DNA from 2 places in the Bacillus silvicola genome. Region 2 is predicted to be linked to the other one. Evidence: riboswitches for the same ligand, from Rfam matches in the RefSeq annotation. Region 2 holds a riboswitch; the other holds the start of a gene.
The links. Region 2 has a riboswitch for S-adenosylmethionine ahead of ACP6L7_RS26605 (methionine ABC transporter ATP-binding protein). Riboswitches for the same ligand answer to the same signal wherever they lie in the genome.
Positions count from the first base shown of each region.

Region 1: linked by a shared signal. The riboswitch ahead of mtnK (S-methyl-5-thioribose kinase) and the one ahead of ACP6L7_RS26605 (methionine ABC transporter ATP-binding protein) in region 2 are both predicted to bind S-adenosylmethionine.

Region 1 is NZ_JBNGVC010000012.1:1,000,829-1,005,225, forward strand. It holds gene mtnA (S-methyl-5-thioribose-1-phosphate isomerase) at 1-475, opposite strand, end outside; gene mtnK (S-methyl-5-thioribose kinase) at 472-1,653, opposite strand; SAM riboswitch class I at 1,742-1,884, opposite strand; gene ACP6L7_RS17030 (carbon-nitrogen family hydrolase) at 1,956-2,735, opposite strand; gene ACP6L7_RS17035 (IS630 family transposase) at 2,874-3,437, opposite strand; gene ACP6L7_RS17040 (helix-turn-helix domain-containing protein) at 3,413-3,940, opposite strand; gene ACP6L7_RS17045 (pyridoxal phosphate-dependent aminotransferase) at 4,030-4,397, shown strand, end outside.
Region 2 is NZ_JBNGVC010000013.1:869,640-874,036, forward strand. It holds gene ACP6L7_RS26595 (MetQ/NlpA family ABC transporter substrate-binding protein) at 1-141, opposite strand, end outside; gene ACP6L7_RS26600 (methionine ABC transporter permease) at 163-828, opposite strand; gene ACP6L7_RS26605 (methionine ABC transporter ATP-binding protein) at 818-1,837, opposite strand; SAM riboswitch class I at 1,961-2,066, opposite strand; gene ACP6L7_RS26610 (cysteine hydrolase family protein) at 2,295-2,840, shown strand; gene pruA (L-glutamate gamma-semialdehyde dehydrogenase) at 3,155-4,397, opposite strand, start outside.

The DNA of each region.
Region 1 (4,397 bases), on a different contig from region 2:
TTGTTAAAATGTTATCACCGTCTTTAAAACATATTAATGCATGTTCTCCAATACTCCGGCATACCGCTTCATCTTCTTGCTGAATGAGAAGCGCTTCTTCTTCTAATTTTTTTTGCGCTTCTTTTATTGTAATAGTTTCTCGAATCGATTCTCTCATACGATCGATTGCCCAAAATAAATTGACTGCTGTCGGGCGTGACGTACCTAAATAATTACAATCTCTATTAAACTTCTTTTGAAATTCTTCAATATGTACAGTGTTATATTTTTTGGATGCAAGCGCCAAACCAAATGCAGCTACAATTCCAATTGCAGGCGCTCCTCGTACTTCTAGCATGACAATACTTTTCCATACCTCTTCAATCGTCGTTAATGTTTTGTATTCTGTGCTATGCGGCAACTTTGTTTGATTTAATACTGCAATAGCATCCCCTTTCCAACTGACAGACCTCGGAATAGTAACAATTGTACTCATACTTTTACCCCTCCAGAAACTGTCTGTTGGAATAGTGTTCGGAACAGTTGAATATCAGCGTTCTTGGATTCATATTTTATTAGTTCTTTGCCTAAGGATAACGCTTGCTTCTTAGCTTGAATTCTTTTTTCTTTATTTGCTATTTCATCTAAATCTGCTACATGAGCTAAGCCGATTGTTCTACGAATAAGTTCACATCCAGCAAATCCGACAGCATCAGTAAAGATATTTTGCAAAATAATTGGTAACCATTGTTTTTCTTTCGTATATGCTTCTACACCTTCTCCAATCCATAACCTCGTAAAAGCTTCTACAAAATAACTCCATGTCTTCTCTATATGGAAAAATAGTACATTTCTCTGCTCTTCTTCTCTTGATAAAGCATTTAATAATAAATTTGCAATAAATTGACCGATGTCAAATCCAAAGGGACCGTACGTTGCAAACTCTGGATCAATTACTTTCGTTTCAGAAGGTGATGAAAATATACTACCAGTATGTAAATCTCCGTGTATGAGAGCCTCTTTTCTCGTCAAAAACTTATACTTATACTGTGCTACTTTTAATTTTAAAGTTTTATCACTCCACAGCTCATCAACCGCTAGTTGTAACTCTGGTTCATAATCATTCGTATCATAATGACTAAACGGATCTGTAAACACTAAATCTTCTGTAATTTTGCTAAGGTCTGGGTTTACAAATGTACCCTCTAGTATCCTCTTCTCTTCTGACTGTAAACCGAAATCTGAAGTATAAAATAAAACATGTGCTAGAAAGCGACCAATGTGCTGGGATAAAAGAGGATACTCTTCTCCATCTATTAATCCTTTTCTTGTAATCGTTAGTCTTGATAAATCTTCTATTACTGTCACTGCCAACTCCTCATCATGACTGTATACTTTTGGAACGTATTCCGGTACATACTTCGCGAAAATTTGTAATGCCTTACTTTCAATCGTCGCTCTTTTTATAGACAATGGCCAGCTCTCACCAACTACTTTTGCATATGGAAGTGCTTGCTTTAATATAATCGTCTTTTCTCCATCCTCTAATTTGAACACGTAATTTAAATTTCCATCTCCAATTTCATGACAAACTACATTTGCTTTCTTTTCAAAGTAACCGTGTTCTTTCGCATATTGTATAGCTGTCGTTTCAGTTAATGAATAATATCCCATCGTCTTCTCCCCCTTTTTATTCAGAGGTTTTTCTAAAATAGAAAAACCCCTTTCCACAAAGAAAGAGGTTTGAAGTTTATCTTCTCCCCTCTTATCTGCCAGAAAGTTTTACTTTCTGCTGGAATTAGCACCGTGCCTTTTGGCGTAAATAAACGCCCCATTTCACAATGGTATTACGGTCGGTTGCTGGGCTTCATCGGGCCAAATCCCTCCACCTGCTCTTGATAAGAGTTGTATAATTTTTTGAATTTTTAACTTTATGTTGAAGACTATACCAAGAATAAAAATCACTTGTCAACATTTTATTTGTATAATTCTGGACGACGATCTGCAAAAACTGGAATTCCTTTGCGTACTTCTTTAATTTTCTCAAAATGAAGCTCTCCAAATAAAATTGATTCTTCTTCATTCGCTTCTACAACAACTTCCCCCCAAGGATCGATAATTAAAGAATGACCCGCAAACTCATTATTCGGATCCTTTCCTGCCCTATTACATGCAACAACATAACATTGATTTTCAACTGCTCTTGCTTGCAATAGCAAACGCCAATGTGCTAAACGAACTAATGGCCATTCTGCTACAACAAATAAAACTTTTGCACCTTTAGCAGTATGAACACGCATCCACTCCGGAAAACGAATGTCATAACAAATTGTACCAGCGCACTCTATATCATCTAACTTAAATTCGCCTGTACTATTTCCAGCGATTAAATATTTATGTTCATCCATGAGCTGAAATAAATGCACTTTACTATATTCATTGACTAGCTGACCTTTATTAGTTACAACATACATTGTATTTGTAACACCTTGATCTGTTTGCTTCGCTATAGAACCACCGACAATATGTACACCATATTGTTTCGACCACTCTTTCAGCTTTTCTTTCGTTTCTAATCCATCCCTATCTGCAATTTCAGAAAGCCTAGTTAAATCATATCCTGTTGTCCACAGTTCTGGTAAGACAATAACATCGGGTCTTTCTTTCATTGCTTCACTTATTTTATTTTTAGCATTCTCAATATTTTTTTCTACATCTCCAAAGACAATATCCATTTGAATACATGCGACTTTCATTTTGTCAGCCCCATTCTTAATTTTTTTCTTTACAAAATACTGGAAAGATTATATCATTTGTCACTAGAATTGTAACAACTTTCAAAAGAGGTGGAAAGTATGAAATTATTTCAACCTTCTGAGATATATAAGTCCTCTTTAAAAAATCGACATGTCTGCACGTTGAATACGACTGAGGATTGCCTCAGGATTTTTATCAATAGATTCTATAAATTGATAGATTGAATCCATCAAATGATCCATCGTTTCATGATAACAATTTGCTAATACATTTTCTTTCATTACCTTCCATACACGTTCAATCATATTTAAGTTCGGGGAATATGGAGGTAAAAACAGCAAAGTCAGACGGCGGTTATTTTCTCGCAAAAAAGATTTCAATAGCTTAGCATGATGATACCTTGCGTTATCTAACACAAGCACAACGTGCTTATTTTTATATTCTTTTAACACATATGTTAAAAATTGCTGAAACGTTTCAGCATTACAGCACTCTGCTTTTGTACAGAGAAATTTACCAGTGATTGCATCAATCGTACCGAATAAAGACGTTGAAATACGCTTTCCTAACACTGCAATTTTCTTTTGTTTCCCTTTTGCAAACCATGTAGCATGAACGGTTTGACTATCTCTAAAGTGACATTCATCTTGATATAAGAGTACAGTATTTTCATCAATTAAGTTTTTTTTATCATATCTAATTGTTTTTGAAACTGTATTTGTTTTTCTTTATTCGCTTTTTTCAATACATAAGTAGCATTTGTATAGGAAAAATTCATCCGATGTAACATTTTACGGATGCCTTCACGCGACATACAAATAGCAAATTTCTCTTTGATGACGTATTGGATATTGCGTGTATTCCAGAAAGCTTCTTGACCGAATTGCAACTCCGCTGGAGTTGTATTTAAAATGAGTTGCTTCAATTCTCCCTGTTGTTGCTTAGTTAAATACGGCTTTTTACCTGGGATTTGTTTGCGAGTAAGTAATCCTTCTAGTGCATGTTCTTTGAATTTTTTCACATAACGAGCAACGCTTTGACGATGCATACCAAGTATGGCCGCTACGTCCACCATTGTATATCCTTCCATTACCATTCGAACAGCTGTAATACGTCGTTGACGAGAAGTTTGTTTTTCTTTTTTCTCTAATTTTCGTAAATCTGATATTGTTAAAGGTTGTGATTTTTGTATTTTATGTGGCATAGCGTATCTTTCTCCCCTTATGCTTTTTACAAACATTATCGGGTATCCGGAAACGATTTATACATGATGATATTTTATAGTGGACTTATATAGTAACATCATTGCCAACACAATTTTTCGCTTCACTTGTTGCAAAAGTTAACAAAGTCGTTGCAGCAGGTCACGATGTTATTAATCTAGGACAAGGTAATCCAGATCAACCAACACCACAGCATATCGTAAAAGCTTTACAAGACGCTGCTGAAAAGGCCATTCATCATAAATACCCGCCATTTCGTGGACATGAAAGTTTAAAAGAAGCTGTGGCAACATTCTATAAACGTGAATACGGCGTAGAATTAAATCCAAAAACAGAAGTTGCTATTTTGTTTGGCGGAAAGGCTGGATTAGTAGAATTACCAATTTGTTTTACAAACCCTGGCGATACCATTCTCGTTCCAGATCCAGGATATCCAGA
Region 2 (4,397 bases):
CCAAGCGTCTCCATCTGTTCCAGTTACACCGACGCGAACTACTTTCTCTTTCGCTCCTGCACCTGTATCTCCACCTGAGCAGCCGCTTAAAGCTGTAATTCCTACGATCGCTGATAATGCAAATGCTAAAATTTTCTTCATTTTCTTTTCCCCTCTTCCTTTTTATGATCTACGTAAAAAGACTTTTGCAAAGTAGTTTCCTAAATTTTGAGCTATTTGTACGAGAATAATAAGTAAAACAACCGTTACGAACATAACTGACGTATCAAAACGTTGATAACCATATGTCATTGCTAAGTCACCAAGACCGCCACCACCGACAAGCCCAGCAACTGCAGAAAATTCAATTAAACCAACTGTCATAAACGTAACACCTAAGATTAATGGCGCTAACGCTTCTGGCACAAGAATTTCAAAAACAATTCTAATTGGGGAAGCTCCCATTGCTTGCGCTGCTTCAATTATCCCTTTCGGAACAGAAACAAGATTTGTTTCAACCATTCTAGCAATACCGATTGATGCAACTAACGTCATTGGAAAGATTGCTGCTGCTGTTCCAATCGTCGTTCCGATAACACTTCTTGTTAGTGGGCTTAAAGCTACTAAGAAGATGATGAATGGAACCGGACGAATTGTATTAATAATGATATTAAGAATAGAAAAGACCCATTTATTTTCTAAAAAGTTTCCTTTTCTCGTTACATACAATAGTAAACCTAGAGTTATACCAAGAATTATAGCAAATATAAGGGTTACAATTACCATTAAGAGGGTATCCCCCGTCGCATCTAATATGCGGGGCCAAAATATACTCCAATCAACTCGCATGAGCTTCTACCTCCTTCAGCTGCACTTGCAGTCTTAGATGCTGTAATGCTTTTTGAATTTCTGTCTGCTCACCTTGCAATTCTACAAGTAGATTTCCAAATAGCACATTTTGAAGTTCAATAATATTTCCGTACAGTACGTTTACATCGACGTTATAGTTTTTTGCGATATATGATAGTACTGGCTGCCCTGTCTCTTCACCAGTAAATGTTAAGCGATAAATCTGTCCACCATTTTGAATTTTCCCTAGAACACTTTCCGGTAAATGATCATTAATAACAGAACGTACAAAGTTTTGAGTTGTCTTTGTTTTTGGTTGTGTGAAAACGTCAAACAGTTTCCCTTCTTCAATAACCTTTCCCTTCTCCATTACAGCTACACGGTGACAAATTTCTTTCACTACGTGCATTTCATGTGTAATGAGTAGGATTGTTACATTATATTCCCTATTTACTTTCTTTAATAAGTTCAGAATTTCTGTCGTTGTTTCTGGATCTAAAGCTGATGTTGCCTCATCACATATGAGAATATCCGGGGATGTCGCCAGTGCTCTTGCAATCCCAACGCGCTGCTTTTGTCCACCTGATAACTGCTCTGGATAATAGTTTGCTTTATCTTCTAGACCAACAAATTTTAGTAATTCAGTTACTCTTTCTTTTATTTCATTCTTTGGCAATTTCGCTAACTTTAATGGATACGCAATATTTCCAAACACTGTTCTTGAATTAAATAAATTAAAGCTTTGAAAAATCATTCCGATTCTTTGTCTTAATTTCCGTAATTCTTTCGTCGATAATGATGTAATATCTTTATCATCTATTGAAATCGTTCCCGCAGTTGGTCTCTCTAGCATGTTTACTAGACGTAATAACGTACTCTTTCCAGCACCACTAAATCCGATAATGCCAAAAATTTCGCCCTTTTCAACTGATAGCGTTACATCCTCCACTGCATGAACAGATTGCCCACCTGATTCATAGACTTTACTTACATTGTTAAAAGAAATCATTTTCTTCCCTCCTATATGCTGTAAAACTTGAAGTAGAGATTTCGAGGTAAAATAAAAAGTGCTCTCCTTCTTATCACCTATAAAAGATAAGAAGGAGAGCACTTATATGTACTCGTTCACATCTTCTCATCTTCCAAGCTTATTTTAAGCTTGCTGGAATTAGCACGGTATTTAAAAACCCGTTGCTGAGGTATCGTAGGGCCAGTCCCTCCACCTCTCTGGATAAGAGTGTATCGATTTAATTGTCATTTAATTAATTCCCATTATAGAACTCAGAATAATAAGAGTCAATACATTTTTCAGAAAAACATTAATTATTTCTCTATTAAAATTTTTAAATAAAAATCACAATACAATGTTATGTTAAATTCTCCTCCCTCATACTTTTTAAAAGGAGAATCCTCTCTATGAATTGAATAACATTATTTGAATATGAAACTCGGAGGAAGATGAATATATGAAAACAGCCCTTTTGCTCGTCGATATTCAAAATGATTATTTTCCAAATGGAAAGATGGAATTACGTAATCCAGTAGAAGCAAGTGAATATGCTGAACAGCTACTGCAACATTTTAGAATAAGAAACGAACCTATTTTTCATATCCAGCATGTAGCTATAAAAGATAACGCTACTTTTTTCCTACCCAATACAGAAGGTGTCCATATTCACGAAAATGTCCGTCCACTTAGAGAGGAAACCGTTATCCTTAAACATTATCCAAATAGCTTCCGAGAAACCGATCTTCTAGAACGATTACAACGTTCAGGAATTGAGCACGTCGTAATATGCGGGATGATGACCCATATGTGTATTGATGCTACGGTAAGGGCTGCTTTTGATTTTGGCCTTCACTGTACCCTAATACACGATGCTTGTGCTACAAAAGATCTTTCATTTAAGAATGCTACTATACCAGCTGTTTATATTCATAATACAATTTTGGCTAGTTTAAATGGAGTATACGCAAATGTAAGGAGTACAGCAGAGTTTTTAGCGACCTAAAAAAAAACACTCCTTTCAGTGAGCAAAACCGAAAGGAGTGTTCTCTTGTCTAACCATAGATTTTCTTTCAAATTGTATTATACAGGAAATTCTCAAAATGAATACTAAAAAATATGACTAATAAGTCAATTTTTCTCGCTATTTTATTTCTATTTACATGTTTATCCCACTATTAATAGGGTTTAACTAATTCCAAAGAACAAATGGTAATATCCGGTAACCTTTTCTTAATTGAAATTAACTAGCTTCTATTATAGAGAATTTCTCAAAAAGAAAAGATCTTCACAGTCTGTGAAGATCTTTCCTACTATTTCTTATAAAGTTTCAGAAGTAGTTTTTGCTTGCATGTGAAGCGCTAAGTAATCAGGGCCACCAGCTTTAGAGTCTGTACCAGACATATTAAAGCCACCGAATGGTTGATAACCTACGATTGCACCAGTACATCCACGGTTGAAGTATAAGTTACCAACGTGGAAATCTTCACGTGCTTTTTCAATATGGTCACGGTTGTTAGTAACAACTGCTCCTGTTAAACCGTATTCTGTATTGTTTGCAATTGCAAGTGCATGATCAAAGTCTTTTGCTTTACAGAATGCTACTACTGGTCCGAAGATTTCTTCTTTCATTAAGCGAGCATCTTCTGCAACGTCAGCAACGATTGTTGGTTGGATGAACCAGCCTTTAGAATCGTCTCCTTCGCCACCAGCTAGGATTCTACCTTCTTCTTTACCAATTGCAACATAGCTCATTACTTTATCGAATGCAGCTTGGTCATTAACAGGACCCATGTTTGTACCTAATACAGCTGGGTTAGCAACTGTTAATTCTTTTGTTAATTCAACTGCACGATTTAATACATGATCGTATACATCTTCGTGGATTACTGCACGAGAACATGCAGAACATTTTTGTCCTGAGAATCCGAATGCTGATGCAACGATAGATTTAGCAGCTAATTCAAGATCTGCTTCTTTATCAACAACGATTGTATCTTTACCGCCCATTTCAGCGATAACACGTTTTAACCAAATTTGTCCTGGATTTACTTTTGCTGCACGCTCATAAATACGAATACCTACATCGCGTGATCCAGTGAAGCTAACGAAGCGTGTACGAGGGTGATCTACTAAGTAATCACCAACTTCAGAACCGTTACCTGGAACGAAGTTAACTACGCCAGCTGGTAAGCCAGCTTCTTCTAATACTTCCATAAATTTCGCTGCTACTACAGGAGTTGTACTAGCTGGTTTTAGTAATACTGTGTTACCAGAAACTAAAGCAGCTGTTGTCATACCTGCCATAATTGCGAATGGGAAGTTCCAAGGAGAAATGATAACACCTACTCCTAATGGAATGTAAGAGAAACGATTATATTCAATTGGACGGCTTTCTACTGGAATACCATCTTTTAATTTCAACATTTGACGAGCATAATATTCCATAAAGTCGATTGCTTCTGCTGTATCAGCATCTGCCTCATTCCATGGTTTACCTGCTTCTTTTACAAGAATAGCAGAGAACTCATGTTTTCTACGACGAACGATTGCTGCAGCACGG